Regions from separate parts of the Mesorhizobium sp. M1217 genome, predicted to be linked through region 1. Evidence: predicted binding sites of a transcription regulator. Region 1 holds the regulator's gene; each other region holds the start of a gene.
What was found. The regulator PhoB, encoded in region 1, activates phosphate uptake and scavenging genes when phosphate is short. The targets are predictions, from matches to a motif close to TGTCATNNANCTGTCAT.
Positions count from the first base shown of each region.

Region 2: the regulator PhoB is predicted to act here: its motif matches at 7,658-7,674, upstream of NKH37_RS09425 (LTA synthase family protein).
Region 3: the regulator PhoB is predicted to act here: its motif matches at 8,650-8,666, upstream of NKH37_RS11915 (esterase-like activity of phytase family protein).

Region 1 is NZ_JAMYMA010000002.1:71,517-81,780, reverse strand. Features, by position in the region: gene NKH37_RS03040 (DUF2865 domain-containing protein) at 1-224, shown strand, start outside; gene NKH37_RS03035 (hypothetical protein) at 316-669, opposite strand; gene pstS (phosphate ABC transporter substrate-binding protein PstS) at 1,331-2,392, shown strand; gene pstC (phosphate ABC transporter permease subunit PstC) at 2,452-3,438, shown strand; gene pstA (phosphate ABC transporter permease PstA) at 3,442-4,293, shown strand; gene pstB (phosphate ABC transporter ATP-binding protein PstB) at 4,290-5,093, shown strand; gene phoU (phosphate signaling complex protein PhoU) at 5,126-5,833, shown strand; gene phoB (phosphate regulon transcriptional regulator PhoB) at 5,850-6,539, shown strand; gene NKH37_RS03000 (ROK family protein) at 6,549-7,793, opposite strand; gene xylF (D-xylose ABC transporter substrate-binding protein) at 8,080-9,120, shown strand; gene NKH37_RS02990 (sugar ABC transporter permease) at 9,263-10,264, shown strand, end outside.
Region 2 is NZ_JAMYMA010000004.1:399,499-409,762, reverse strand. Features, by position in the region: gene NKH37_RS09470 (GFA family protein) at 1-186, shown strand, start outside; partial or broken gene NKH37_RS09465 (glutathione S-transferase family protein) at 156-776, opposite strand; gene gmk (guanylate kinase) at 952-1,608, opposite strand; gene NKH37_RS09455 (YicC/YloC family endoribonuclease) at 1,642-2,532, opposite strand; gene mltG (endolytic transglycosylase MltG) at 2,670-3,890, opposite strand; gene fabF (beta-ketoacyl-ACP synthase II) at 3,984-5,246, opposite strand; gene NKH37_RS09440 (acyl carrier protein) at 5,281-5,517, opposite strand; gene fabG (3-oxoacyl-[acyl-carrier-protein] reductase) at 5,705-6,442, opposite strand; gene fabD (ACP S-malonyltransferase) at 6,503-7,468, opposite strand; gene NKH37_RS09425 (LTA synthase family protein) at 7,715-9,640, shown strand; gene NKH37_RS09420 (vWA domain-containing protein) at 9,680-10,264, opposite strand, start outside.
Region 3 is NZ_JAMYMA010000006.1:64,472-74,735, forward strand. Features, by position in the region: gene NKH37_RS11875 (Gfo/Idh/MocA family protein) at 1-801, opposite strand, end outside; gene NKH37_RS11880 (LacI family DNA-binding transcriptional regulator) at 997-2,022, shown strand; gene NKH37_RS11885 (ribokinase) at 2,032-2,949, opposite strand; gene NKH37_RS11890 (MurR/RpiR family transcriptional regulator) at 2,981-3,856, opposite strand; gene NKH37_RS11895 (ABC transporter permease) at 3,853-4,830, opposite strand; gene NKH37_RS11900 (sugar ABC transporter ATP-binding protein) at 4,847-6,373, opposite strand; gene NKH37_RS11905 (sugar ABC transporter substrate-binding protein) at 6,430-7,488, opposite strand; gene NKH37_RS11910 (TIM barrel protein) at 7,530-8,519, opposite strand; gene NKH37_RS11915 (esterase-like activity of phytase family protein) at 8,766-10,244, shown strand.

The DNA of each region.
Region 1 (10,264 bases):
CCAACATGAGCAACGCCATCATTCCGTTGCCGACGGCAAAGCCGGATTTTGGCAGCGTCGCGGAAATTCCTGAATCCGGGATCGAAACCGCCGGTACCGCTCTCGCAGGGGCAAAAACGCCGGTTGCCGAGGTGCCAGGGGCTGCCCAGCATCAGTCGGTCGAAAGAGCGATCGGCGCGCGGCCGGTGAGAGTGGTCGGGCCGGCCTTTTTCCCGGCGGACTGACCAGGGCGGGCGATGTCCCGAGACGGCGAACGGCTGGCCGGATAGCCGCTTCAAGGCCTACAGCCGCACGTATCGACCGACGGCCGGTTGGTTATTCGCAGACCATGCGGGCCCGTTTGCCGGGCAGGCTGACATTCCTGCAGGTGAGCGGCTTCGCCGGCTCCGATGACAGCATGGGCGGGTTGGCGACGACCTTCCTTCGTGGCGCTGCAACGGAAGCTGCGCTCCTGCGCACCGCCGGCCTTTTCGGCGTTTGAGGCGCCACAGGAAAGACATCGGTCTCCAGCTGCGACTGTTCGGCTTGCGCCTGCGGAGAAGGCCGGTCCCAGAAACGGCGAACATCGAGCGGCTTGGGAATGATCACGGTGCCGTCATAGCTGCGCGCGCAGCCGGTTCCCAGAAGCAGCGCCAGGCACAGGAAGACAGGCAGAATCCGTCGAAACATCAGCAACACCCCTGCAAGCTTATAACGCTGCTTCGGCCCAACCGACAACCGGCGGAATAGTGCAGAGGGAGTAGGTAAGGTGAAGTAGAAATCGCCGCACTTCCAGTCGAAGGCCCCGCTCGAAAGATCGATCGCCGGGTCGGGCGCGGATGGAGGTCCAGCGCGAGGCGAATTAAAACCTTGCGATTCGTCACCGCTTCCAGCGTAAGGCCATGGTGCGATCGCACCATACCCAATGGCGCGCTCAGTCGCGACAATGGGATATTCGAAGTTCCGCTCCTCCAGTTACGGGCGGGAGCAGCGACCGCCGGCAAGAAACAGGGTCAGATTTACCCCAACGGACCTGTTTCGGCGATGGCGCGGCCATGACACGTTCTGGCTGCATGCAACGCGCTCCCGTCCGGCTTTTTTCTTCTCAAGGTCAGTGGCTGCTATCGTCGAGCGGACAAAGCCGGCCGGAATTCACGCAAGCTGCTGATTCCAGCGGCAAACCGCGGCCCATGCCGACAAAGCCCGCGGCCGTTCCTTCTTAACCCGGCTGGACGACGTTACCGGAGCGACATGAAACTGTCATGCGACTGTAATAATCGGGGGCTATTGGCCTCAGCGGGCGCCGGAGGAATGGCGCCGAGAGACCATATTCCGAACAGGAGCAGGCCACATGAGACATTTCATCCGCTCGGCGGCCGTTGCGATTGCAATGGCTGCGGCGACGACTACCCTCACCCTGTCCGCCGCGCTCGCCGCGGACATCTCCGGCGCCGGCGCCACCTTCCCCTACCCGATCTATGCGAAGTGGGCCGACACTTACAAGAAAGACACCGGCATTGGGCTTAACTATCAGTCGATCGGTTCCGGCGGCGGCATCAAGCAGATCAAAGCCAAGACCGTTACCTTCGGCGCTTCTGATGCGCCGCTGAAAGGCGAAGAGCTTGAATCGTCCGGATTGGCTCAGTTCCCGATGGTGATGGGCGGCATCGTTCCCGTCGTCAACCTCGAAGGCATCAAGCCGGGCGAGTTGGTTCTCGACGGCCCGACGCTGGCCGACATCTTCCTCGGCAAGATCACGAGCTGGGATGACGAGGCGATCAAGAAGCTCAATCCCGACGTCAAGCTGCCTTCGCAGGCGATCGCGGTCGTTCACCGTTCCGATGGGTCGGGCACGACGTTCAACTTCACATACTACCTCGGCGACGTCAGCGCGGACTGGAAAGAAAAGGTCGGCGTCGACAAGGCCGTGGAATGGCCCGTGGGCATCGGCGCCAAGGGCAATGAGGGCGTTGCCAACAACGTCTCCCAGACCGGCGGCGCGATCGGCTATGTCGAATACGCCTATGCCAAGCAGAACAAGCTCACCCACACCGATATGATCAACAAGGACGGCAAGAAGGTCGAACCCACCGCGGCGGCATTCTCGGCGGCAGCGGCCAATGCCGACTGGAGCTCGCAGCCGGGCTATGGCGTCATCCTCGCCAACGAGCCGGGCGCCGAGTCCTGGCCAATGACGGCGGCGACGTGGATCCTCCTGTACAAGAAGCCGGACGACGCGGCGACCACCGGCGAAGCGCTCAAATTCTTCGCCTGGGCATACGACAAGGGCGACGAGATGGCCGGCGAGCTGGACTACGTTCCGATGCCCGACAAGGTGGTCGAGAGCGTCAAGGCCATGTGGGCCAAGGAAGTCGTCGGCAGCGACGGCAAGCCGCTCTACTCGGCTATGTAATCTCCTCCAGGGAGGGCGTCGACGGCGCCCTCCCTGTTGCCTTCAATCGCGAGGACCCAATGACCATCGCTTCCGATGCCATGCTATCATCTGCAGCCCGGGCCAGGGAAGCTACGGTGCGGCGCTTCGCGCTCACAGACGCCATATTCCGCGGACTCACCCGCGCTTCCGCAATTCTTGTGCTGGTCATCCTCGGTGGTGTCGCAATCTCGCTGTTTGCCGGCTCATGGCAGGCCCTGTCGTCCTTCGGGTTCTCTTTCCTGACGACTGAAAGCTGGAATCCGGTAACGGAAAAATTTGGCGCGCTGGCGCCGATCTACGGCACGCTGGTCACGGCGGCCATCGCCATCCTGATCGCGGTTCCGATCGGCATCGGCATTGCCGTGTTTCTCACCGAACTCTGCCCGCGCCCGCTCAGGCGCCCGATCGGCATAGCGGTCGAGCTGTTGGCCGGCATTCCCTCGATCATCTACGGCATCTGGGGCCTGTTCGTGTTCGCGCCGTTCCTGCAGACGACGATACAGCCCTTCATCATCAACATCTTCCACGGCGTGCCGGGACTATCCAGCCTTTTCGCCGGCCCTCCTTACGGCATCGGCCTTCTGACCTCGGCGCTGATCCTCGCCATCATGGTGCTGCCCTTCATCACCTCGATCACCAAGGACGTCTTCGATACGGTGCCGGCGGTGCTGAAGGAATCGGCCTACGGCATCGGTTGCACGACCTGGGAAGTGACCCGGCGCGTGGTCATTCCCTATACCCGCATCGGTATCATGGGCGGCGTCATGCTTGGCCTCGGCCGCGCGCTCGGCGAAACCATGGCGGTGACCTTCGTCATTGGCAACGCCCACCGCATCAGCGCCTCTCTGTTCGCGCCGGGCACGACGATCTCGGCGACCATCGCCAATGAGTTCACCGAGGCCGACGGCGATCTCTACACCTCCTCTCTGGTTTCGCTCGGCCTGATCCTGTTCGTCATCACTTTCCTGATCCTTGCCGCCGCCCGCTATATGCTGATGCGGATCGACGCCCGTACGGGAGTCTGACCGATGTCGACATCCTCATCGCTCCACAGCCGCCGCAAAGCCAGAAATTCGGTGATGATGGCGCTTTGCGTCGTCGCCGCCGGCATCGGGCTTGCCTGGCTGGCGCTCATTCTCGGTGCACTGGTCTATAAGGGCACAGCCGGGCTTTCGTTCGCGGTCTTCACCGAGATGACGCCACCGCCAGGCGAGGCCGGCGGCCTGCTCAATGCAATCGCGGGCAGCCTGCTGATGACGATCATCGCCGTTGTCGTCGGCACGCCGATCGGCGTGCTGGCGGGAACCTACATGGCCGAATATGGGCGTTTCTCGCGCATCACCACCGTCGTGCGCTTCATCAACGACATCCTGTTGTCGGCGCCGTCGATCATCATCGGCTTGTTCGTCTATGAACTGATGGTGCGGCCAATGGGACATTTCTCGGCCATAGCCGGCGCCGTTGCGCTTGCCATCCTGGTCATTCCGGTGGTCGTGCGCACCACTGAAGACATGCTCAACCTGGTGCCGAACGCGTTGCGTGAAGCCGGCGCCGCGATCGGCGCGCCGCGCTGGGTGGTGATCCGCTCGGTCGCCTACCGCGCCGCATTGTCCGGCATCGTCACCGGCATATTGCTGGCGATAGCACGCATTTCCGGCGAGACGGCGCCGCTGCTCTTCACCGCGCTCAACAACCAGTTCTGGAGCAGCAATATCAACGCGCCGATGGCCAGCCTGCCGGTGACCATCTTCCAGTTCGCTCTCAGCCCTTATGAGGAATGGCAGCAACTGGCGTGGACCGGCGCACTCATAATCACCCTGACGGTTCTGGGCTTGAGCATCCTCGCCCGCAGCCTTACCGGACGCAGAGAGGACAGATGACACAGATGTTGTCCCCGGACATGACGATGACCGAAACGGTCGCCGAGAAGACGAAGATCGAGGTCAAGAACCTCAACTTCTACTACGGCCAGAGCAAGGCGTTGAAGGACATCACCTTGTCGCTGCCCGAGCGCAGCGTCACTGCCTTCATCGGCCCTTCGGGCTGCGGGAAATCGACGCTGCTGCGTGTGTTCAACCGCATCTACGAACTCTACCCGAAGCAGACAGCCGAGGGCCAGGTGCTGCTCGACGGCAAGAACATTCTCGACCGCTCGCAGGACCTCAATCTCCTGAGGACCAAGATCGGCATGGTGTTCCAGAAGCCGACGCCGTTCCCGATGTCGATCTACGAGAACATCGCCTTCGGCGTCAGGCTTTATGAGAATCTGGGCAAGTCCGAAATGGACGGCCGCGTCGAACAAGCGTTGAAGCGGGCCGCGCTGTGGGGCGAGGTCAAGGACAAGCTCAACGCCAGCGGCTTGAGCCTGTCAGGCGGCCAGCAGCAGCGGCTTTGTATTGCCCGCACCGTGGCCGTGAAGCCGGAAGTCATTCTGCTCGACGAACCGGCTTCGGCCCTCGACCCGCTGTCGACTGCCAAGATCGAGGAACTGATCGACGAATTGCAAGCCGACTATACGATCGTCATCGTCACCCACAACATGCAGCAGGCGGCGCGCGTGTCGCGCCAGACCGCCTTCATGTATCTGGGTGAACTGGTCGAGTTCGACCGGACCGAGAAGATCTTCACGTCGCCCCGCGAGAAGCGCACGCAGGACTACATCACTGGCCGCTTCGGCTGAGCCGTTCCGATCATGCATATGAGGACAGGACCATGGGCGAACACACAGTCGCTTCTTTCGACGAGGATCTCGAGCAGATCAGCAAGCTGATCCGCGACATGGCCGACCTCGCCGGTTCGATGGTCGGCGGGGCGACCAAGGCCCTGTTGAATTCCGACAACGTGCTGGCGCAACGCGTCGTTTCCGACGACGCCATCATGGATGCGCGTCAACGCGAACTGGACGACCGCGCCATCACCCTGATCGCCAAACGCCAGCCGATGGCCCACGATCTTCGCCATGTGGTCGGAGCGATCCGCATGGCGGGCGACCTCGAACGCATCGGCGACCTTGCCAAGAATATCGCCAAGCGCGTGAGTGCGGTCGGCCTCAGCGCCACGCCGCGGGACCTGTCGCATTCCATCGACGCGATGGCGCAGCTGGTTCTCATCCAGGTGCAGGGTGTCATCGAGGAATATGCTGCAGGCGATGCGGCCGCGTTGGCCAAGCTGCGTGCCGCCGACGAGCGCATCGACGTCAAATACACGTCCGTGTTCCGCGAGCTGTTGACCTACATGATGGAAGATCCGCGCAACATCACCGCTTGCACGCACCTGCTGTTCTGCGCCAAGAATCTGGAGCGGATCGGCGACCATGTCACCAACATCGCCGAAAATGCGTATTATGTGCTGACCGGCGAGCAATTGCCGGTCAATCGTCCGAAGCAGGACGAAACGACAATGTCCGCACCGGTGACATGATGGGGGTGCCCAGCCGATGATCGCACCACGCATAATGGTGGTGGAGGACGAGGAGCCATTGGGTGTGCTGCTCCGCTACAATCTCGAATCCGAAGGCTACCAGGTCGAGGTGGTGACACGCGGCGACGAAGCCGAGATCCGTTTGCAGGAGAATGTGCCCGACCTTTTGGTGCTCGACTGGATGATACCAGCGGTTTCCGGCATCGAGCTCTGTCGTCGGTTGCGGGTGCGCCCCGAAACCGAGCGGCTGCCGATCATCATGCTGACCGCGCGCGGCGAGGAGAGCGACCGGGTGCGCGGGCTTTCGACCGGCGCCGACGACTATCTGGTCAAACCGTTTTCGACACCGGAATTCATGGCCAGGGTCAAGGCGCTGCTGCGGCGCGCCAAGCCGGAAGTGCTGTCCAGCGTGCTGAAGGTCGGCGACATCGTGCTCGATCGCGAATCGCACAGGGTCTATCGCAAGAAGAGCGAAATCAGGCTCGGGCCGACCGAATTCCGGCTGCTCGAGTTCATGATGCGGCATCCGGGCCGTGTCTTCTCGCGCAGCCAGTTACTCGATAATGTCTGGGGCGAGACAATCTACATCGACGAACGCACCGTCGACGTGCATGTCGGGCGGCTGCGCAAAGCCGTCAACAACGGCCGGATGCCGGATGTCATCCGCACCATCCGCGGTGCCGGCTATGCGATCAGGGAAGATTGACCCGCCTGGTCAGGCTACGTTCTTTCTGACGCTGGGCCTCATTTGCGCGCCCGGCGCGAAAATCTCCTGGTCGACGAAGCTTAGCGCCCGCATCGCGCAGCCTTCGCGGATCAGCGGCAATTCGTTCGGCTCTGTATCGAAGGAGATCGAGCCCGAATGCTGGCCGCCGGCGGTCTGGGCGATTGCCTTCCGCAAGGCCGGCTCGATCAGATCGAAGGCGGCGGCACTGGCGCCGACCATCGCGACCGGTGCCGGATCGATCAGCGCGAACAGCGAGCCGAGACCGAAACCCAGCGCTTCGCCGGCCTTGCGGTAGGCCTCGCGTTCCGGCCCATCTTTCTCGCGCGCCCGGGCCGCCAGTGCTCGCATGTCGGCGTCGCTGACGTCGGCGATCGGTTCGCTTTCTTCGCTCATCTGCCTGGCGTTGCGCCAGATGGCGTAGTTGCCGGCATAGGCCTCGATGCAGCCGCGCCGCCCGCAACGGCAGAGCGCGCCGCCCGGACGATGGATCATGTGGCCAAATTCGCCACCCGAGGAATGCGTCCCGGTGAACAGTTCGCCCTTCAGCACCAGCCCCATGCCGATGCCATGCGAAAGCAGGATGGCGATGAAGTCGTCGCGATAGCGATCCGGATTGCGCCAGCGCAAAGCCACCGCCATCATGTTGCAGTCGTTCTCCACCGTTGCCGGGATGCCGAATTCGTCCTCCAGCATGTCGGCAAAGGCGATGTCGGTCTGCGGCGTGATCGGCGACCACAGCATGGCGCGTGCAGGGGAGTCGGTAATGCCCTGAATCGCCAGGGCGATGCGGGCGACACTGCGGACGTCAAGGTCTGGATCCTGCAGCCGGCGCCGGACGATGGCCATGCATTCACGGATCAGCTCGTCGCGCGGCATGGTCAGCGTGTCCAGCCGGCGCTGTTCCTCGGCGACCACCTGTCCCGTATAGTCGATAATGGCGGCCGACAGGAAATTCAGCGACAACACCACGGTCAGCACCGCCGCCGCTTCCGGGTTGAGGGCGAGGCCGACCTGCGGACGACCGCGTTTCAACGAAACGGGCTCACTTGCCTTGCTCTCGGCGAGGATGCCTTCCCGTATCAGGTCGGAAGAGATCGCCGATATGGTCGAATGACTGAGGCCGGTAGTAGCTGCGATCTCAGTACGCGATGGCTGGCCGGCCCGGCGCACCGCCGAGATCACCATCGCCCGGTTGCGCCGGCGCAAATCGTCATGGCGGATTCCGACCGACATTGTTTTGCTTTCCTCCCGGTTGCCGCGGCCGCTCATGAACCGGAAGCCGTCGGTAATGTCCGACAAATAGTGTCGGACGCAGGCAAATAGTGTCAGATGCAGGTGGCGCTGTCATCGTTTATTCCGACGCTCGAAAAAACTCGCAGAGTCATCAAAATCCATCAGAATCGATGTTGACAGCAGCCGGAGATCGGGCCAGTATTTTTTCGAGGCTCGAAAAAATTAGAGCTTCTAAGCTGGTCTTTGAGCCAATTGGTCACGCCGTACGCGGCGCAGGGAGGATATGATGAAGAAATTCACGACCGCCATTCTGGCGGGTGTCGCCATGACGCTGGCGCTGGCGTCGGTGGCGCAGGCTAAAGACAAGGTCATCGGCGTTTCCTGGTCGAACTTCCAGGAAGAGCGCTGGAAGACCGACGAGGCCGCAATGAAGGCGGCCATTGAGGCCGCAGGCGACAAGTATATTTCCGCCGACGCACAGTCCAACCCCGGCAAGCAGCTCACCGACGTCGAGAGCCTGATCTCGCAGGGCGCCAGCGCACTGATCATCCTGGCGCAGGACGCCTCGGCCATCGGGCCGGCCGTGCAGAAGGCACTGGACGAAGGCATCCCGGTCGTCGGCTATGACCGGCTGATCGAGAACAAGGACGTGTTCTATCTGACCTTCGACAACAAGGAAGTCGGCCGCATGCAGGCCCGCGAAGTCTTCAAGGTGAAGCCGGAAGGCAACTACGTCTTCATCAAGGGTTCGGGTTCCGATCCGAATGCCGATTTCCTGTTTGCCGGTTCGATGGAGGTGCTGAAGGAGGCCATTGACGGCGGCAAGATCAAGAATGTCGGCGAGGCCTATACGGACGGCTGGCTGCCGGCCAACGCTCAGAAGAACATGGAACAGTTCCTGACCGCCAACGACAACAAGGTCGATGCCGTGGTCGCCGCTAATGACGGCACTGCCGGCGGCGTCGTCGCCGCGCTGACGGCGCAAGGGCTGGCCGGATCGGTTCCGGTTTCGGGCCAGGACGGCGACCACGCCGCGCTGAACCGCATCGCGCTCGGCACACAGACCGTGTCGGTGTGGAAGGATGCGCGCGAGCTCGGCAAGAATGCCGCCGAGATCGCCTCGCAACTGGCCGACGGCAAGCAGATGACCGACATTGCCGGCGTGAAGGATTTCACCACGCCCGGCGGCAATACCGTCAAGTCGCTGTTCCTGACCCCGGTCGCCATCACCAAGGACAACCTCAACGTCGTCATCGACGCCGGCTGGATCAAGAAAGAAGAGGTCTGCGCCGGGGTGACGGCTGGCACTGTTGCAGTCTGCAACTGAGCCGACGTTTCCGAAAAGTCCGAACGCCGCGGCCGCTCGCCGCGGCGTTTTTCCAACAAGAGTTGTTTTTCCGCTTCCGGCGGATAACTTCTAGGCTGCTTCCGGCATCCGCGGCAGACGGCAACCCGGCGGGAGAAACATCATGACCGACACGACGTCCAACACGCCGGTCGACAGCACGACAGACCGGGCACGGGAATCCGAACTCGGCATTGTTGCCCGATTTCTCAAGGCAACCGAACTCGACACGCGCATGCTCGGCATGGTCGGCGCGCTGCTGGTCATCTGGGTCGGCCTGCATGTCATTTCTAGCGTACGGCTCGGCGTCAATCCGTTCGACTTCGACAGCCGGACCTTCCTGACGCCACGCAATCTCTGGAACCTGTCGGTGCAGACTTCGGCCGTGGCCATAATGGCCGCCGGAATGGTGCTGGTTATCGTCATGCGCAATATCGACCTGTCGGTCGGCTCCGCCGAAGGCCTGATCGGCGTGGTCATGGGTTTTGCGCAGGTGCATTTCCTGGTGCGAATGGTCGGTCTGCAATTAGGCAACCCCTGGATCTGGATCCTGGCGCTGGCCATCGGCCTCGCGCTTGGCCTTCTGATCGGAGCGTTCCAGGGATACATCATCGCTTATCTCGAGGTGCCGGCCTTCATCGTGACGCTGGGCGGCCTTCTGGTCTGGCGGGGTGCCGCATGGTGGGTCGCCAGTGGGCAGACGATTGCGCCGCTGGATGCCACTTTCCAGCTGATGGGCGGCGGACCGACGGGTTCGATCGGTGCGCGATGGAGCTGGATCGTCGGAATTGTCGCGTGCCTGGCGGTTGTGTTCATGCTGCTCAACGGGCGGGTGCAGCGCAAGCGGTTCCGCTTCCCGTTACGCCCGATCTGGGCCGAGACGTTCCTCGGGGCCGTCACTTGCCTTGTCATCATGGGCGCCATATGGCTTGCCAATTCCTATCCTTGGCCGGTCGGCATCGTGAACAGATATGCGGCGGCCAACAATATAACCGTTCCCGAAGGCGGGCTGTTCATCGCCCATGGCATCGCCATACCCGTGCTGATGGCTGTAGCCGTAGGGCTGATCATGACCTTCATCGCCAAGCGTACCCGTTTCGGCCGCTATGTCTTCGCCATCGGCGGC
Region 2 (10,264 bases), on a different contig from region 1:
CTCGTCGACGACCCAAACATTCGCCCAAGCGCGCACATTTTCGTCGGCTCCAAGGCACCTTGGTTCACCATTACAGACGACCTGCCGCAATATGACGAAAATATTGTCGAAGACAGGAGCGAATTCACGGAAGCGTCGAGCTTCGTGTCGTTCCATCAGGAGAGCGATACCGCAAAGCCGCGTTGAACCCCCGGCCGTGCCATCATAGTCCCATACCAGCGCTCAACATTCGGAAATTCGGCAAGATCGACTTGATGCCGCTCGTGCCGCCATGCCCAGCCGAGAATAGCAAAATCGGCGATCGACAGCTCGCCCGAGAAATACTCGACCTCCGCCAGCCTCCGATCGGCGACTCCGTACAGGCGTCGGGTCTCTGCGCTATAGCGTGCCAGTCCGTAGCGGCGGTCCTGGTCGTCGGTCACGCCAAGAAAGTGGTGCACCTAGCCCGGCATCGGACCGAAACCACCCACCTGCCACATCAGCCATTCCAACACAGGGACTTGCGCGCTGAGTCTGGACGGCCAAAAGTGGCCGGTCTTCTGGCCTAGGTAAATTAGGATGGCACCCGACTCGAACACGCTGATCGGTCTACCGTCCGGTCCGGCGGGATCGACGATGGCGGGGATGCGATTGTTGGGGCTAATACGCAGAAACCCAGAGGCATGCTGTTCGCCCTTCGTGATGTCGACCACCTTCACCGTGTAGGGCAGCCCCATCTCCTCGAGCGCGACGCTGATCTTTCGGCCATTCGGTGTGTCAAAAGCCCCATAATTCAATCGGCATGCCAACTCTCTATCGCGTTTTATGCCGACGTTGATCGCTGGTACGAGGGCGTCTCTCTCGTCAACCAACATCGGCAAATGTCAATTATCCCGACAAGTGGACACTATCTTCGTGTGATCGCCACCGTCCCGAAAGACGCCGCAGGCCGGACGCTTACGATAAAGGTGCTCAATCCGTCTTCTCATCGAGCAGCCCCGAGACGAAATCGAACAAGCCCGGCCGGCGATCGCGTCTGAGCCGTTCGGCCGTGACGATGCCGCGCACCTCGGCGAAAGCGCGGTCAAGATCGTCGTTGACGATGACGAAATCATATTCCTTCCAGTGCTCGATCTCATTACGGGCGTTCTTGAGCCGCGTCTCGATTACCGCTTCCTGGTCCTCGGCGCGACGCTTCAGCCGCGCCTTCAATTCCTTCATCGACGGCGGCAGGATGAAGATCGAGACGATGTCGGCGCGCATCTTCTCCTTGAGCTGCTGAGCGCCTTGCCAATCGATGTCGAACAGCATGTCGCGGCCTTCTGCCAGCGCCTGTTCGGCCGGCTCGCGCGGCGTCGCGTAGCAATTGCCGTGCACCTCCGCCCATTCGAGCAGCGCATCGGAATCGCGCAGCCGCTCGAACTCGCGCATCGTGCGGAAGTGGTAATGGACACCCTCGATCTCGCTGCCGCGGCGTGGCCGCGTGGTGACCGAGACCGACAATTCCAGGCTGGAATCGCTCTCCAGCAGGTTGCGCGCGATCGTCGACTTGCCGGCGCCTGAGGGCGACGACAACACCAGCATCAGCCCGCGGCGCCGAATGCGGGAACCCACATCCCTAGTGGTCATGGGGCTTGGCAGTCATGTGGCTTGGCATCGGGATCATTCCAGATTCTGGACCTGTTCGCGAAACTGGTCGACGACCGCCTTCAGTTCCAGTCCGATGGCGGTGACCGCGGCAGCATTCGACTTGGAACACAGCGTATTCGATTCGCGGTTGAATTCCTGCGCCAGGAAATCGAGCTTGCGGCCGACGGCGCCACCGCCGGCGAGCAGCGCCCGGCCCGACGCCACGTGCGTCTTCAGCCGGTCGATCTCCTCGCGTATGTCGGCCTTGGTGGCCAGGAACGCCGCTTCCATATGCAGCCGGCTGGCATCCAGATTGGCTGATGCGTCCATCAGCAGCCGGATCTGCTCTGCAAGCCTTTCGCGGATCGTGGCCGGCTCGCGTGATGGATCGGCCTCGGCCCGCAGTGTCAGCGCCTCGATGGCATCGATATGGCCGGACAGCAGGGAACGAAGCGCCGCACCTTCGCCTTGGCGCGCCTGCTGCAGCCCGTCCAGTGCTGCTTCCAGCGCCGACAATATCGCGGTATCGAGCGCACTGCGCGCCTCTTCGGTTTCGATGGCTTCGGGAATGTCGAGCACGCCGCGCAGCGCAAGCAGTCCGTCGGCCGCCGCAGGCGCTACTCCGAACTGCTCCTGCAGCCGCTTGGCCAACCCCGCCAGATCCTTCAGGAAAGCCTCGTTGACCACGGGTTGCGCTTGCGCGCCGGCGGCGCGGCCAATGGTCAGCGTCATCTGGAAATTACCGCGCCCAAAACGCTTTTGCACCGTCTGCCTGACTGCCGGCTCCAGCCGGTCGAAACCTTGCGGCAGCCGCAGCCTGACCTCGACGCTCTTGCCGTTGACGGACTTGGCTTCCCAGGCAATCGAAGTGCCTTCGTGTTCGGCGACACTGCGCGCAAAACCGGTCATACTCTGCAAGTTCATGTTGCCGTGCGTCCCCTTGCCGAATGCCCCTCAAGCCGGAACGATTGCTCCGGACAGGATCATGTGAATTTCAATGCCATAGCAGCCCTTGCACATCCACCCGGACATGCACAGGGCCGACCTGATGGCGTCTGGCCCTACTGGGCGGCGGTAGCCCCCGCATCGTCAACGATGGCTCCCGCCGGCGTGTCGGCTCCGGTATTGGTTGCCCCGGCCTTGGCGGCGTCCTGCGCCTGCTTTTTCAGCAGTGCCCGGTAGCGAGCGACATTCTCGTTATGCTCATCGAGCGTCGCGGCAAAGACGTGGCCGCCGCTGCCGTCGGCGACGAAGTAAAGATCGCTGGTCTTCGACGGATTGGCGACTGCCTCCAGCGCCGCACGGCCGGGATTGGCGATCGGCGTCGGCGGCAAGCCGTTGATCAGATAGGTGTTGTAGGGCGTCGGCTTCTGGATGTCCGACTGATAGATCGGGCGGTCGATGGGTTTGCCCTTGCCGCCGAACAGGCCGTAGATGATGGTCGGGTCCGACTGCAGCCGCATACCCTTGGCCAGCCGGTTGAGGAAAACGGCCGCTACCCGCGAGCGTTCATCGCCCTTACCTGTCTCCTTCTCGACGATCGAGGCCAGGGTGACAAAATCCTCAATGTTGGCGATCGGCAGATCCGGCGCTCGGCGCTGCCAGACTTCGTCGACCAGTCTTTTCTGGTCGGCCAGAAGCTTGTCGACCATCTGCTGGCGTGTTGCGCCGCGGGTGAAGCGCAGCGTGTCGGTGGCGAGGCTGCCCTCGGGTGGAGTGGTCGACGGCATATCGCCGGCCAGTGCGTCCTGCTCAGCGATCCGTTGCAGTGCCTGCTCGACCGTCAGCCCCTCGGGGATGGTCAGCGAATACATCACCGACTTGCCGCTCTTCAGCAGTTCCATGATATCGTGCATCGAAGCCTGCGGCTTGATCTCGTATTCGCCAGCCTTCAGGGCGGAATCATTGCCGAAGGCGCGTACGCCAAGGCGGAAGATGCGGGCGTCGCTGATCAGCCCTCGCCGCTCAAGCTGGTCGGCGATCTCCTGGACGCCGCTATTCGGCTTGACCAGGAAAGTGTCGCCATTGGCCGACGGGCCCGGCTCGTTGAATTCCTGCTTGCCGAAATACAGCGCAACGCCTGCCGCCAGAACCATCAGCATCACCGAAGAGATGACGAAGTTCATGAACACGACGAACTGGCTGCGCGAGGCACGCGAGCGCTTCGGCGGCGGCGTGCCGGCCTCGGGCCGCAACGCCTCGCTGGCCGTCTTCGGCACGATCGGGCCGGGGGTTGCTGCCCGTTGCTCGAATTCCCCGTTATCGGCCGGATTTGTGTTCATAGCGCCCTACCAATTGATCTTGCGACGAATCCCCTCGGGCAGAGTAGGGGCGAATATGGCAAAATTGACGGCAGACGCAAACCGGCGGAGCGGTCAGCCATTGTAGCGCTGGAAGACGAGCGAGGCGTTGGTGCCACCGAAGCCGAAGGAGTTGGACAGCGCCACGTCGATCTGCCGGGCTCGCGGCTTGTGCGGCACAAGGTCAATCGCCGTTTCGCGCTCCGGATTGTCGAGATTGATGGTCGGCGGCGCGATGTTGTCGCGAATGGCGAGGATCGAAAAGATCGCCTCGGCAGCACCAGCCGCGCCCAGCAGGTGGCCAATCGACGATTTCGTCGACGACATCGATATCTTCGAGGCGGCGTTGCCGACCAGCCGCTCGACGGCGCCGAGTTCGATCGTATCGGCCATGGTCGAGGTGCCGTGGGCGTTGATGTAGTCGACATCGGCGGGCGTCAGCTTCGCCCGGTTCAGCGCCGCCGTCATGCAACGGAAAGCGCCGTCGCCGTCCTCGGCTGGCGCGGTGATGTGATAGGCGTCACCGGTCAGGCCGTAGCCGGTGACCTCGGCATAGATCTTGGCGCCGCGGGCCTTGGCGTGTTCGAGTTCCTCGAGCACGACAACACCGGCGCCCTCGCCCATGACGAAACCGTCGCGATCGCGATCATAGGGGCGCGAGGCCGTTTGCGGCGCGTCGTTGCGGTCGGTGGAGAGCGCGCGGCAAGCCGCGAACCCAGCGATCGAAAGCCTCGTCACCGGCGCTTCGGCGCCGCCTGCGACCATAACGTCGGCATCGCCCCATATGATCAGCCGGGCGGCATCGCCGATGGCGTGCGCACCGGTCGAGCAAGCGGTGACGACGGCATGGTTGGGGCCTTTCAGCCCATGCCGGATCGAGACCTGGCCGGACACGAGGTTGATGATTTGGCCGGGGATGAAGAACGGGCTGATGCGGCGCGGACCGCGTTCCTTGAGGATCATCGCATTCTCGGCGATGCCTTCGATGCCGCCGATGCCGGAACCGATCAGCACGCCGGTGGCGCACTGTTCCTCATGCGTCTTCGGCTGCCAGCCGGAATCCTTGAGCGCCTCGTCGGCGGCCGCGATCCCGTACAGGATGAAGTCGCCGATCTTGCGCAGTTCCTTCGGCTCGAGAACGGCTTCAGGATTGAAAGTGGCATTGGAGCCGTCACCGCGCGGAATGACGTGGGCGACCTTGCAGGCAAGGTCTTCCACCTCGAATTCGGTGATGCGCTTGGCTGCACTGCGGCCGGTCAGAAGCTCATTCCAGCTGTGCTCGAAGCCCATGCCGAACGGCGAAAGCAGCCCAAGGCCCGTGACGACGACACGCCTCATCGCAGGTCCTCCCCGGTGATGACTGCAAATAGCGTCAGGCCGAGGCCTTGTCGATGTATTTCACCGCATCGCCAACAGTCAGGATGGTCTCGGCCGCATCGTCGGGGATTTCGACGCCGAACTCTTCTTCGAACGCCATGACAAGTTCGACCGTGTCGAGGCTGTCCGCGCCCAGATCATCGATGAAGCTCGCCTGCTCCGTCACCTTGTCGGCATCGACGCCAAGGTGCTCGATGACAATCTTCTTGACGCGCTCTGCGGTGTCACTCATTTGGGCATCCTCGTCTTTTGGTTGTCTGTCTTCGTTAGCGGGCAGAATGCCGCTAATCAAGCTGAAAGATGGTCCTGCCGGAAACGCAGCGGAACAGGACCGGTTTTTGCCCGAACCGCCGGGTTGCGGGCGGCATTACACGAAAAATCCCGTGCATCCAAGACGGAATGAAGCGTTTTCCCAAGTGTTAGATCATTGCCATGCCGCCATTGACATGAACGGTCTGGCCGGTGACGTAGGCCGCCTCATTGGAAGCGAGGTAGGCGACGGCAGAGGCGACTTCGGCGCCCGTGCCCATGCGCCGCGTCGGGATCGCCGCCATGATCGCCTCTTTCTGCTTGTCGTTGAGCTTGTCGGTCATCGCCGATTCGATGAAGCCCGGGGCGACGCAGTTGACGGTTATATTGCGGGTGGCGATCTCCTGCGCCAGCGATTTGGAAAAGCCGATCATTCCGGCTTTGGAGGCGCAATAATTGGCCTGGCCGGGATTGCCGGTGACGCCGACCACTGAAGTGATGTTGATGATGCGGCCATGGCGGCGCCGCATCATCGGATGGGTAAGCTCGCGGGTCAGCCGGAACACGGCGGTCAAGTTGACCTCGATCACGCTATCCCAGTCGGCATCAGCCATGCGTACGAACAACCCGTCCTTCGTGATGCCGGCATTGTTGACGAGGATGTCGACGCCTTCGAGATCGGCCTCCGCCTTCTGGCCAAGCGCCTTGACCTCGTCGCGATTGGAAAGATTGGCCGGAAACAGCTTGACCCGGTCGCCCAGTTCGGCGGCCAGCGCCTCCAGTTTCTCGATACGCGTGCCGTGCAGGCCGACGATGGCGCCCTGGCCATGCAGCACGCGGGCGATCGCCTCGCCGATGCCCCCCGATGCGCCGGTGACGAGCGCCTTGCGGCCGGTCAATTCGAACATTTTTGTCTCCTGATCTGAGCGAACACCCTTCGCACGGAGCGGGGTCAAATCGCCAGTTGATTATGCAAGCGCCGCCAGCGCCGCCTCGACATCCGCCGCGGATCCGATTGCACTGGTGGCAATATCGCGGTTAATGCGCCGCGCCAGCCCCGACAGAACCTTGCCGGCGCCTACTTCATATAGCGTCGCAACGCCATTCGCGCCGAACCACTCCACCGTTTCGCGCCAGCGCACGCGCCCGATCACCTGTTCGACGAGGCGGCGGGCGATCTCGTCGGGATCGCTCGTCGGGGTCACCGTAACATTGGAGACCAGCGGCACGGCCGGTGCACTCTTCGTCACGGCGGCCAGTGCCTCCCGCATGATCTCGGCCGCCGGCTTCATCAATGCCGAATGGAAGGGCGCCGAAACCTGCAGCATGAGCGCCCGCTTGGCGCCCTTCTCCGTGCATAGCTTCGCCGCCAGTTCGACCGCCGACCTGGCGCCGGAGATTACCAGCTGGCCGCCGCCATTATCATTGGCGATCTGGCAAACCAAGGCTTGCGCGGGATCTTTGGCCGCGCCTTGGGCAGCCTCTGCGCAGGCGGCTTCGACGTCGGCTTGTTCCAGCCCGATGATCGCCGCCATGGCGCCCTCGCCGGCCGGTACCGCCGCCTGCATGGCGTTACCCCGGATGCGCAACAGTCGGGCGGCGTCGGCGACCGAAACGAAACCGGCGGCCGCAAGTGCCGAATATTCGCCAAGCGAGTGGCCGGCGACATAGGTGACCTTGCCTTTCAGGGAGAAGCCGCGCGCCTCCAACGCCCGGATTGCGGCAAGCGACACCGCCATCAGCGCCGGCTGGGCATTGGCGGTCAGCGTCAGCGTCTCTTCCGGGCCTTCCCAGATAAGCTTCGATAGATTTTCGCCGAGCGCATCATCGACTTCCTCGAAGATCCGCCGCGATTCAACAAAGGTATCGGCAAGGTCCTTGCCCATGCCGACAGCCTGGCTGCCCTGCCCCGGAAAGGTGAATGCGATGGCCATCGGCGGCTCCCAGCTGCTGGTTCTCGTTGCCTGTGACGCAAGGCGTGCGGCCAAGTCAAGTCCAACCTTGACCGCGCAACGTCGGCCGAGTGCCTGTTTCGGCAGGCTTTTTGGCGATCACTCATGATGAAAACCGCTCACGATTTGTTTGCTGGCTCTTCTTATTTCCGCCACAGGCGCTAGCTTTGCGTGACAGTTCGATGACAGTCGAGTGACGCTTTTGTTGCGGGCCGGGGAACTATCGCAGTGGCAAAGACCAAGAAGAGCGCAGCCGAGGCCGCGCCACAGTTTCTCGAAGGCGATCCGGCCACCGGCTATCTGCCAGGGCGCAAATGGCCTGTCATCCGCTATGGCTTCATCAGCCTGTTGGCCGCGGCCATCCTGGTGTTCGCTATCGAATTGATCGTGCGCGGCAACTTTGCCGGCACCATCGACTTCTTTCTGCAGCCCTTCAAACCCGGCTGGACCACAATCATCATTTTTGCGTTGATCCTCATAGGGCTCGACGCCGTGCTCGGCCGCAGCCATCAGAGCCTGATGATCCTCGCGCCGCTGACGTTGTCGCTGGCGTTCGTCGGCCACCAGAAGTCGCTCTATCTCGGCGATCCGCTCTATCCGACCGATTTCCTCTATTCCCGGCAGATCGTGGCGCTGATGCCGCTCCTGGTACGCGATCGCCCGGGAACCGCCATTGCCCTGGCGATCGGCATCGTCGGCGGGCTGTCGCTTCTCGTCTATGGCTGGCGGCTATGGCGCCGCCGCGTTCCGGCGCTCAGCCACAAGGGCCGCCTTGCCCGGCTGACGCTGACAGTGCCGCTGATCGCCTTCTTCGTCTCCATCATGGACTATGCCACTTTCTCATGGACGCGCGACCGGCTGCAGATCATCCCGATCATGTGGGACCAGAAGGAAAACTATGCCTCGAACGGTTTTGCGCTCGCATTCGCGCTGAACGTCCCGATGGCCCATGTCTCGGCGCCGCCCGGCTATTCCGGCAAGGCGATCGAAGCGATCGGCAAACCGCAGGTGACGGTCTCGGTACCCGCCGAGAAGCCCGACATCATCGTCGTCATGAGCGAATCCTTCTGGGATCCGACCAAGCTGCCCGGCGTCACCATCACGCCCGACCCTATCCCCAATGTGCGGGCACTGCGCACGGGCTACATGTTCTCGCCCGAATTCGGCGGCATGACGGCCAACATCGAGTTCGAGGCCCTGACCGGCTTTTCCAACGCCTTCCTGCCGGCGGGCAGTATTCCTTACCAGCAATATGTGCGGACACCGACCCCGTCACTGGCGACCTTCCTGAAAAGTCAGGGCTATCGGGCACGCGCCATCCACCCCGGCACCAACTGGTTCTGGAACCGGGGAGCCGTCTATGCCGATTTCGGCTTCAACGACTTCAAGTCCGAGGAGACGTTGCCGCCCATGCAAAAACGCGGACCGCTCGCGTCGGACGCGGCGATGACCGACGAGATCATCCACGAGGCCGATACCAGCGCCGAGCCGGTGTTCTTTTTCGCCGTCAGCCTGCAGAACCACGGGCCGTATGAGCCGTATCGCTATAACAATCCGACCCATAAGGTGCAGGCGCCGATCAGCCAATGGGCGCGTGAATCGCTGTTGAGCTACGCCGAAGGCTCTTCCGACGCGGACCGCGGCCTCGAGCGGCTGATCGAATGGGCGAAGAAACGCCAGCGGCCGACGGTCATCGCCTTCTTCGGCGACCATCTGCCGCCGCTTGGGCCGGTCTACGTCGAGACCGGTTTCATGAAGGACAATGTCGCGCCGCGCAAGGAGGCGGCCGACCAGATGCTGCTGCATCACCAGACGCCGCTGATCGTCTGGTCGAACCGCAGCGGCCCGGCCGAGGATCTCGGCGCCGTCAGCCCAGCCTTCCTGCCCTACCATATCCTGAAGACTGCCGGCATCAGTCATCCCTATTATACCGGCTTCCTCGGCCAGTTGCGGGAGCACTACCGCGTCATCGACCGCAATTTGCTGTTGGCACCGGCGGGCGACGCCACCCCCGATTGGTCGCGTCAGAAAGAGATCGACCCGGCAATCCGCGACTTCCGTCTGCTGCAGTACGACATGATGTTCGGCAAGCGCCATGCGGCGCCCGACTTCTTCCCCGAAACCACAGGCAAAGTGGCTGCGCACACGAGTTGAGCAGCGGCGGCGGAACGGCCGTTGGGCGACTGACGTCGTTCAGTTCGTCAAGTGCAGTTGCGAAATCGAGCTTCCGATTTTCAGGAAGACGCTTTCGAGCTGACTGACGTCGTTGGTCGGGTAATAATCCGACGGCGACGACGCGCAGGCCTCGTAGAGCTTGCGGTTGGCTGCGGTGTCGGCCTGCAGCAGTACTGTGAAGATCTGCACGTCCTGTTTCTTCAACGTGTTGCAGACATTGGTTGTCCAGTCGTCGACATTGCGCGCGGCCGCGGTCTGGTCGCTGGATCCGAACCGACCCGAAGCCAGGAACCCGTAAGAACCATAGTCCGACTTCTGTGGCGTATCCTTCGCGCCATAGACAACATTTTCGCCGTCGGTGAGCAGCAGCACCGTTTTGGTCGTGCCTGACGCCCTGAACGGCGCGCCGTCACTGTAGGGCGGTTCCGGCGAGAGTACCCGCATCCCCCATGACAACCCTTCCGAAACATTGGTCCCCGAGCCGTTCCATTCGATCATCTCACTGACGGCCTTACGCAATTTGTCGAAATCGTCGGTCAGCGGCACTATCGGCGTCGGACAGGCCCGGTTTGGGCCGATGGTCAGGGGGCCTTTCTTGTCGTT
Region 3 (10,264 bases), on a different contig from region 1:
GACCGGCCGCACGACTTCCGCCTTCAGCCCATCCTCGCCGTCCCAGACAATGCTGCCGCGCTCGGCGACAATACGCCATGTACTGTCCCAACTGGTACGGAAGCCGGCCGCGCACCAGCTGCCGGCATAGGTGAACAGCTTGCCGCCGCCGAGGTCGAAGCTTGCGGTTGCCGACGACCCTTGCCGATACCAGGAATTGGCCGGCTCCCACTCCTGGCAATGGACTCCGGTCGGTTCGCCGGCCACCATGTAGCGGGCCGCGTCGAATGTATGGATCGCCATGTCGAGCAGCAGCACATGGCGCATCTCTTCGCGAAAACCGCCGAAATGCGGCGCAACGAAGAAATCGGCGTGGATGCTGGTCGCAGCACCAATGACGCCGGAATCGAGAAAGCGCCGGATGCGCCTGACATTGGCGACATAGCGGCGGTTCTGGACGACGGCATGGATACGCCCGGCGCTGCGGGCGGCCTCGACGATGGCACGCGCATTGTCCGGGCTGTCGGCGAGTGGCTTTTCGGTCAGCAGGTGGCAATTATGGGCAAAGGCGGAAAGCGCGACCTCGCGGCGGGCGGCGGGAACCACCACGTCGAATACCGCGTCGGGCCTGGTCTGGTCGAGCACGGCGTCGAGGTCGGTTCCAATGATGGCGCTCGAAAGCTCGTATTCGCGCGCCCTCGCCCGCGCCCTTTCGACATCGATATCGACCAGGCCGACAATGGCGAGCCCGTCGATCTGCCTGACTGCATCGAGCCAAGCCTTGCTCATCGCGCCGCAGCCGACCAGGACGACATTGATCATCCAGTACTCCTCCCTCTCGGCCCCTCCAGACCGATCGTCACGGCGTTCACGGCAGGGCCGTGAATGTTTTTCCGTAAACGTTTACGAGAACACACCCGATGGCGTAGAATGTCAATCGGCCGATAGCGAAAAACGTGATGCCGGCTTGGCCTGAAGAGCAGCCGGTGCTAGCCAAGCAAGGGGGAGAACTGTCCTTTGGCGTCCAGCATTCACGACCTTGCGCGTCACCTGAACATTTCGATCGGCACGGTGTCGCGCGCGCTCAACGGCCGCGCCGACGTCAACGCCGACACACGCCAGCGCGTGCTCGATGCGGCCAAGAAGCTGAATTATTCGCCGAACCAGTCCGGCCGCAGTTTGCGGCGCGGCGCCACCCATTCGATCGCCTTCATGCTGCAGCCCCATCCGGGCGATCAGGAATATGGCGAGCCGTTCTTCATTCCGTTCCTGACCGGGTTGCAGGCCAAGCTCGCCGAAAGCGGACTCGACCTGATCGTGGTGATGGGCGCGCCGGGCGACTATCAGCAGGAGCGCCTGCGCCGTGTCGTCGAGACCCGGCGGGCCGATGCGGTGGTGCTGGCCTGGACGAGGCGCGAGGACGAGCGCATCGACTATCTGACCCAGGCCGGTTTCCCGTTCGCGACGCTCGGCCGCAGCCGCTCCGGCGGCGATGCCTACCCCTCGCTCGACCTCGACTTCGAAAAAGCCGGCGCTGACGCGGTCGATCGTCTCGTCGCGCGCGGTCACCGCCGCATCGCGGCCATCCGCCCGTCGCTCGACCTCAATTTCGGCTATCTGTTCCTCGCCGGCTATCGCAAGGCGTTGCGGCGGCACGGCATCGAATTCGACCCCGAGTTGATCGCCGACGGCTTCATCAACGAGGCCGGCGGCTACGCGGTGACACCGAAGGTCATGCGCTCCAAGGACCCGCCGAGCGCCATCATCTTCAACAACGACGCGATGGCGCTTGGCGGCTGCAAGGCTCTGGCCGAGGCGGGAATCAAGCCCGGCCACGACATCGCGGTGATCGTCATCGTCGACACGCCGCTCTGCCGCTATTTTTCGCCGGCGCTGACCGGCTTCCGCCCGGCGCTGGAGCCGATGGGCGAGCGGCTGGCCGAAATGCTGCTGGCATCGATTCCGGCCTTCGCCGGCACCGAAGGCGCCCGCATCATCCGCGAAGTCTGGCCGCTGGAGCTTATCGCGCGCGATAGCGATTGAGCGCGGCGGTCACTGAGCAGGCTCAGATTGATCAAGCCGGCCGCGCTCGCGCTCCGGCGTTGCGACCAGCAAGGCCGCTGCGGCATTGGCGGCGGCAAGTGCCGCCTCGACAGGCTGCCCACGCGCAAGCCCCGCCGCGAAGGCGCCGACGAATTCGTCGCCGGCACCGTGGGTGCTGATGACCTTCACCGGCATCGCAGGCAAGGCGAACGCCTGGCCGTCGCGGTCGCGATAGGCGACCCCCTCCCCGCCGGCGGTGACGATGGCAGCCGGGTAGGAACCGACGAGCATGCCGGCGGCCTTCGCAGCACCCTCGAGCGTGTCGACGACCGGAACGCCGGCCAGGAATTCCGCCTCGATGGCGTTGACGATGACGATGTCGGTGAGCGCGATCAGCTCGGCCGAGAGTTTGCGGGCGGGTGCGGCGTTGACGAGGACGCGGCCGCCATACGCCTTCACCGCCCGCGCCGCGGCGATATTGGCGGCTTCCGGCACCTCGTTTTGCAGCAGCAGCACCGTCGTTTGCGCGATCAGCTCGGCCGCCTCCGCAATGTCCTTTTCGCCGAGAGTGAGATTGCTGCCCGAGACGATCACCGCGCCATAGTCGCCGCTGTCGTCGAAAATCGCTACGCTCATGCCCGAGCCGGCGCCGGAAGCCTCCCGCACGGAGCGCCGGTCAACGCCCCAGCGATCGAGATTGTCGAGAAGCGCGCGGCCGAAATCGTCATCGCCGACAGCTCCGATCATTGCCGCACGCACGCCGGCCCGCGCTGCCGATACCGCCTGGTTGCCGCCCTTGCCGCCGCATTTTGGATGCCAGGCATGGCCGGTCACCGTTTCGCCCTTGCGTGGGCGATCGGGGGCTTCGACCATGATGTCGTAATGCAGGCTGCCGAATACGGTGACCAGCGGCGGGGAAGCCGTCATGTGCCTCTGACTTTCACGAGCGGCTTGCCTTTCATGAGTTCTTGTCTTTCCGTTTCGACGTCACCGCGGACATGGTGCGGCCGAGATTGCGCTCCGCCGCCTGGTAGTCGCGTTGCGCGACCGCCACGAACAGCGCGTCGAGGATGTTGAGTTGGGCAATGCGCGCCGCCGCGTTCTCGCCCATCAGCGGCGAGCCTTGCGCGGTCGAGCAGAGCACGATGTCGGCGACGGCTGCCAATGGTGAGTTGTCGTAATTGGTGATGGCCAGCGTGCGCGCGCCGCTTTTGCGCGCAAGTTGGATGGCGTCGATGACGGCGCTCGTGTTGCCGGAATGCGAGAAGCCGACAGCAATGTCGTCGGCGCCGAGCAGCGAGGCCGACATCAGCATCATGTGCGAATCGTCGTAAACGGAGGTGCGGATGCCGATGCGCAGGAATTTGTGCGAGACATCGCGTGCGATCTGCGCCGAACCGCCGACGCCGTAGAAATCGCGGTTCCTGGCGCGGTAAAGCAGATCGGCGGCGCGGTCGAAATCGTCCATGTCGAGGATGGCGAGCGTCTCCTCCAGCGCCTGGATGGAGGTGCGGAACACCTTCTGCACGATTTCGGCCGAGCTGTCGTCCACCGACAGCTCCTGATGCATCTCGGCGGTCGGCAGGCGGCTGTATTCATAGACCGCCGTGCGAAAGTCACGATAGCCGGAAAAACCCAGCTTCTTCGCGATCTTGACCACCATCGCCTCCGAGACGCCGGCCTCCTCTGCGATCTGCTTGAGCGGGATAGTCTCGTCGAAGCCGCGCCTGCCGAAGACGGTTTCCACCACCTTCGCCTCGAGCGGCGTCAGATGCGGCATCATCATGCGGATGCGCGGTCCTACTGCTTTCAGATCCAGCCCGGTCAATGTCATCCACGTCCCCTCGTCACGCGATCGATAAGCATCGCGGCGAGGATTATAAGGCCAGTTGCCAGGAGCTGATAGAAGGACTGCACGTTCATCAGCGTCAGGCCATTGCGCATGCTGCCAAGGATGACGGCACCCAGGATTGTGCCGACGACGCTGCCCTTGCCGCCCATCAGCGAGGCACCGCCGATCGCCGCCGCTGCTATGGCGTCGAGCTCCCAGAGATTGCCGAGAATGGGTTCGGCCGCACCCAACCGGCCGATCAGGATCTGTGCGGCAAGCGCCGCCAGCAGGCCCGAGATCATATACGCGGCGATCTTGGTGCGGGCGATCGGCACGCCGGCTATATAGGCCGCTTCCTCATTGCCGCCGACGGCGAGCAGATATTCGCCGAACGGCGTCTTCTTGAGGATGATCCAGGCAATCAGCGCGACCACGGCCACGATAATGACCGCCAACGGCAATCCGAACAGCGAGCCATTGAAGATGGCACGGAAGCCGGCAGGCAGGCCGAGCACCGGATTGCCGCCGGTATAGATCAGCGCCAGCGCCCGGTAGGTGCTGAGCGTTCCCAGCGTGACGATGAAGGGCTGCAGCCCGACATAGGCGACCAGCACGCCGTTGAGCAGGCCGCAGGCAAGGCCGATGGCGAAGCCGGCGGCGATGGCCAGCGGAAACGGCACGCCGGCAACCAGCATCGAGGCCGAGATGACTGCCGAAAGAGCTGCCGTCGGCCCGACGGACAGATCGATGCCGCCCGAGATGATGACCAGCGTCATGCCCAACGCCAGGCAGGCATTGATGCTCGACTGCTGCAGGATGTTGATCAAATTGCGCTCGGCAAAGAAGCCGGGGACCAGCGCCCCGAAGACAGCGAGGATCACCACCAGGCCGATCAGCGTGCCAGCGTCGCGCACCGAAAACCGGTGCAGGAAATCTGCGCTTGGACGCGCTGCTGTGTGTTGGGTTATATCGGTCATCCGCTGGTCCTGTCCGTTATGCACCGGCCCGACGGCCTTGCGCCTTGCCGGCCTCAATCTCCGTTTGGGGTATGGCATGCGCGGCGATCGCCTGTTCGCTGAGACTTGCGCGGCCCAGTTCGGCGGCGACCGTGCCGTCGCGCATGACCAGCACCCGGTCGGCGAGCCGGATCACCTCGGGCAACTCGGACGAAACGACGATTGCCGAATGGCCTTCGGCGGCGAGCTCCTCGATCAGGTGGTAGATCTCCGCCTTGGCGCCGACATCGATGCCGCGCGTCGGCTCGTCGAACAGAAGGATCCGCGTTCCCGCCGCCAGCCAGCGGCCGATGATCGCCTTCTGCTGGTTGCCGCCGCTGAATAGGCGGATCGGCCGGTCGAGCAGGAACGGTCTGAGATTGACGCGTTTCATCTTCTCGGCTGCCACGCGCTTCAGCCGGCGGTGGTCGATGACGCCGCGCGGCGCGAACACGCCCATCGACGCCAGCGCCATGTTGCTGGAGATCGACCGCAACGGCACGATGCCTTCGCGCTTGCGCTCCTCCGGCACAAGGCCGATGCCGGCGGCGATGCCGCCGCGCGGACTGGAAAGTTTTATCGCCTTGCCGTCGATCTCCATTGTGCCTGATGACGCCCGGTCGGCGCCGGCCAGCAATCGCAGCAGCTCGGTGCGGCCCGAGCCGACCAGGCCGGCAATGCCCAGCACCTCGCCGCGATGCAGGTCGAACGAAACGTCATGGACCTTGGTCGCCGAGGCCAGGCCACGCACGCTCAGCCTGATCTCGCTGGAAGCATGCGAGCGGTGCTGTTCCTGCGCAAGTTCGCGGCCGACCATCATCGAAACGACGGCCTTTTCCGACACCTGCGCGAGATCAACGGTTTCGACCACGACACCGTCGCGCATGATGGTGGCGCGCTGGCAGATGCCGAACACCTCATCCAGCTTGTGCGAGACATAGACGACCGTGACACCGTCGCGCGCCAGGCCCGCAATCACTTCGGCCAGCCGTTCGAACTCGCTCGGCGTGAGGCTCGATGTCGGCTCGTCCATCGCCACGATCCTGGCGCGGTCGAGCAGCGCCCGGGCAATCTCGACGATTTGCCGCTGCGCCACCTTCAGCGAGCCAAGCGGGGCTGCCGGATCGATGGTCGGGTCGATGGCGGCCAGGGCTTCCGCAGCGCGGCGCTCCTGCTCGCGCCGTGCGACGAAGACGCCGCCGCGCGTCAGCGGATGGCCCAGGAACATGTTCTGGGCAACGCTGAGACGTGGCACCTGCTGTAATTCCTGATGGATCATCGCGACGCCCGCGGCCCGCGCCTGGACCGGGTTGTTCAGCGTCACCGGCCTGCCGTCGATGAAAACGCTTCCCGCTGTCGGCCGGTAGACGCCCGACAGGATGCGCAGCAGCGTCGACTTGCCGGCGCCGTTCTCGCCAAGCAGGCCATGGATTTCGCCGGCGCCGACCGAAAAGGACACGTCGCTCAGCGCCCGCACGGCCGGAAACAGCTTGGAAATGCCCTCGAATTGCAGCCGCGCTGACATTGCTTCGGTTCTCCAAGCAAGGGTGCCGACCCAAGGCCGGCACCCGCCGCCCTGCTCTATTGGCCTGCTGCCGCGTCCTCGAGCAGCGCTTTGCGCACGGCGTCGCCGCCGCCCGAGTAACGGTCGGCATTGTCCTTGGTGATCAGCGCCTGCGGGGTGGCAACAACACGCGGCAGCTTCTGCCCAGCCACCAGTCGCAGCGCCGATTCCAGCGCCACCTCGCCGGTCAGCACCGGGAAGCTGTCGACGGTACCGGTCAGCTCGCCGGCCCGGATCGAGGCATAAGCGTCGGAAATCCCGTCGGTGCCGAAGACGGCCACCTTGTCCTGCAGACCGGCCGCCTTGACCGCTTCGACGATGCCCAGCGCCATGCCGTCATTATTGGCATAGAAGCCGATCAGGTCGGGGTGCTGCTGCAGGATGTTGGTGGCCGCGTCGTAGGAGGTCTGGCGATCCCAGTTGCCCGGCACGCTGGCGACGACCTCGAACTTGCCGGTTTCAGTAATTGTGGTCTTGAAGCCGTCGGTGCGCTGGACGGCGGCGTAGACGCCAGCCTGGCCTTCGACGATGGCAACCTTGCCGCCATCCGGCCGGTTCTTGATGAACCATTTGGCGACACGCACACCATTGTCGCGCTGGACATTGCCGACATAGTACTCGGCCTGCGGGATGACCGCGTCATTGACGTTGACCACCGGCACGTTGGCGGCCCTGGCCTGTTCCATGATCGGCTGCAAATTGGAGTCGGTCTGCGGTGAAACGAGCAGCACGTTGTAGCCTTGCGTGACCAGGCCTTCGGCGATGGTGAGCTGGCCGAGCTGGTCGCCCTCGCTCTGCGCCGCCTGGTAGACGACGGGCACGCCGATGCGGTCGCCGAACGACTTGTAGCCCTCACCCAGCGAGCGCCAGTATTCGTTGGTCAGCGTCTTGGAGACCGCACCCGCCTTGGTGCCCTCGGGCAGCTTGGGGAAAGCCCCGAACTTGGCCTCGAGCTGCGACCAGTCGATGCGATCCTTCTCGGTGTCGGAATTGAGCGGCGCGAGATCCGCGGAAAACACCGAGCCGATGGACAGCGTCATCAGGGCAGCGGTAGCGGTGACGAGCAGAAATTTCATGGTCTTTCCTCCCTTGTTGAAAAACGGTGATGGCGCCGGCCTCAGCTGTCCGGCCCGAGCATGGCTTCCTGGATGATGGCCTGCGACGCGACCGCGTCCTGACGATCGACGGCGGCTGACAGGCGGTTGTCCTTTTCCAGCCGCTCGACGACGCGCAGCATGCGCTTGACGGTGGCGATGTTGACTTCGCATTCGTGGACGGGATCGAGCCCGGTCATGTCGGGGAACGTGTCGAAGTAGATGGCCCCGGCATAGCCGTCGCGGCGGATCTGCCTGAGCAGCTCGATCGTCTGCAGCGTGTGCACGGCACCGACCATCAGGCCGTCGTCGCGCTTGGCGTAGCCGTCGTTGAGGTGCACGCCGAGCAGCTTGCTGTGCCGTGCTATGAGGGCGGCAGCGAAAGCCGGCTGCTCGTCGGCATAGAGCACGTGAGCGAAATCGAGCGTCACGCCGAGATTGGGCAGGCCGATCTCGCGGATCGCCAGCAATGTCGTCGCCGCATCGGGCATCAGGCTGTAGGAGCGCGGCTCGTTGGGTTTGTATTCAAGGCTAATCTGGCAGCCCGGATCATGCGCCGCTACTTCACGAATGCCATCGATTTCGTGCTGCCAGAGTGTTGCGTAGTCAGCCTGGAAGGCGTAGTCGAAGCCATCCTGCCCGAGCCACAATGTCATCAGGCTGGCGCCGGCCTCGCGCGCGGCGTCGATGCCGGCCTTGGTCAGGTCGATGGCCTCGCGGCGAACGGAAGGATCCGGATTGGTGAAGGCGCCGAGCTTGAAGGCCGGATTAGAGTAGTAGCGCATGGCGAAGCCATTGATGGAAAGCCCGAGATCGCTGAGTTTGCGCGCCATTTCCGCAGGTTTTTCATCGACATGATCGGGGAAGTTGAGGTCGAGATCGGTCAATTCCGCAACCTTCGCCGCACGCGCCGCCATTTGCAGCATGGACGGTTTACCAACAAGATCAGGCCACTCGGCCTGTGGCCGCGAGGCAAAGGAATTGAGGCGGGTGGCGAAACGACAGACTGTCATCGGTGACCTTTCATTGTCATAACTTCACCCAAGAATGGTTATTTGTAAAGTTGTTAATTGCTCTTTCGATAGCAACGATTCGCCATGCACAGGCCAGTTGCGACCACACGAGGCCAGGCAAGCGCAGCACTGTCACGCAAGTATCATGTTCGCGTCCTAGATCGCTTCTCCGAAGGCTTTCGCGGCATTCTCGATGCGACGCGGCGCTTTTCAGATCCCGGCAGCTTTGTCTCAAAGAGGATATCCATGAAAAACCTGCACCGAACCGCGCCCCTCGCTGTCGCGCTCGCGATGTTCACCGCCTTGAGTCCGGCCTTGGCAGAAAACGCCGCGACCGTCGGCGGCGCCAACTTCGTCAACAAGGGCCTGGTCGGCGTCGGCCGCATCCCGGCCAGCCAGAAAGACAGGTTCGGCGAGACATTTGGCTCCGGCTCGGGCATGGCGATTGACGCTGCCGGCTGGACGCATGGCGCCGATGGCTACAAGGGCTCGCTATGGCTGCTGCCGGACCGCGGCTACAATGTCGTCGGCACCACCGATTACCGTCCGCGCCTCAACACGATCGCCCTCGAGTTCGCCCCGATCGCGCCGGGTGCAGTGCCAGCCGCCGGCCAGGAACAGTCGGGCCTCAAGGCAACGCTAGCCGACACCATGCTTTTGACCGACGACAAGGGCATCGATGCAACCGGCCTAGATCCGCTCAACGGCGTGCGCGCAGCGACCGACGACATGCCGATCCTGCCCGAAGCCAACGGCAAGCTCGCGCTCGATAACGAGGCGATCGTGCGGCTGCCCGACGGCACCATGTTCATCTCGGACGAATATGGTCCGAACATCTACCACTTCTCCGCCGATGGGCGTCTGATGTCGGCAACGCAGCCACCGGCGGCGCTTGTCCCGATGCGTCATGGAACGCCGAACTTCGCGTCCAACAATCCGGGACCTGGCGCGGCAGACCCAGATCCGAAGGATCCCGAAACCGGCCGCCAGAACAACCAGGGCCTCGAAGGCATGGCACTGACGCCCGACGGCAAGTTCCTGATCGCGGTGCTGCAATCGGCCCCCAGGCAGGATGGCGGCGATTCCGCTTCGACGCGCCAGAACACGCGCGCGCTGGTCTACGATGCCTCGGATCCGGCCCAACTCAAGCTTGCGCATGAATATGTTGTGCCGCTGCCGGTGTTCACCGATGCCAAGGGCAAGACCAAGATTGCCGCGCAGAGCGAAATCGTGGCTCTGTCGGACAAGACCTTCCTGATGCTGGCGCGCGACAGCGGCAACGGCCAGGGGGTGAAGGGCGACACCTCGCTCTATCGCGAGATCAGCGTCGTCGATGTGTCGGCGGCAACCGACATCGCCGGCACCGAGTTCGACAAGGACAAGCCGGTTGCGCCCAAAGGTGAGCTCGATCCCTCGGTGACGCCGGCCAAGCTGACGCCGTTCATCGACATCAACGACAAGACCGAGCTCGGCCGCTTCGGGCTGCACAATGGCGCGCCCAATGACCGCAACAACCTTTCGGAGAAGTGGGAGGCGATGTCGGTGGTGAGCGTCCTCGATCCAACACGGCCCGACGACTATTTCCTGTTCGTCGCCAACGACAATGACTTTCTCACCCAGGACGGCTTCCAGGTCGGCGCGGCCTACAAGGCCGAAGATGGCGCCGATGTCGACACGATGTTCCTGGTCTATCAGGTCACGCTTCCAGGCCTCGCCGGGAAGTAGCGACACCCCCAGGCAGGCGG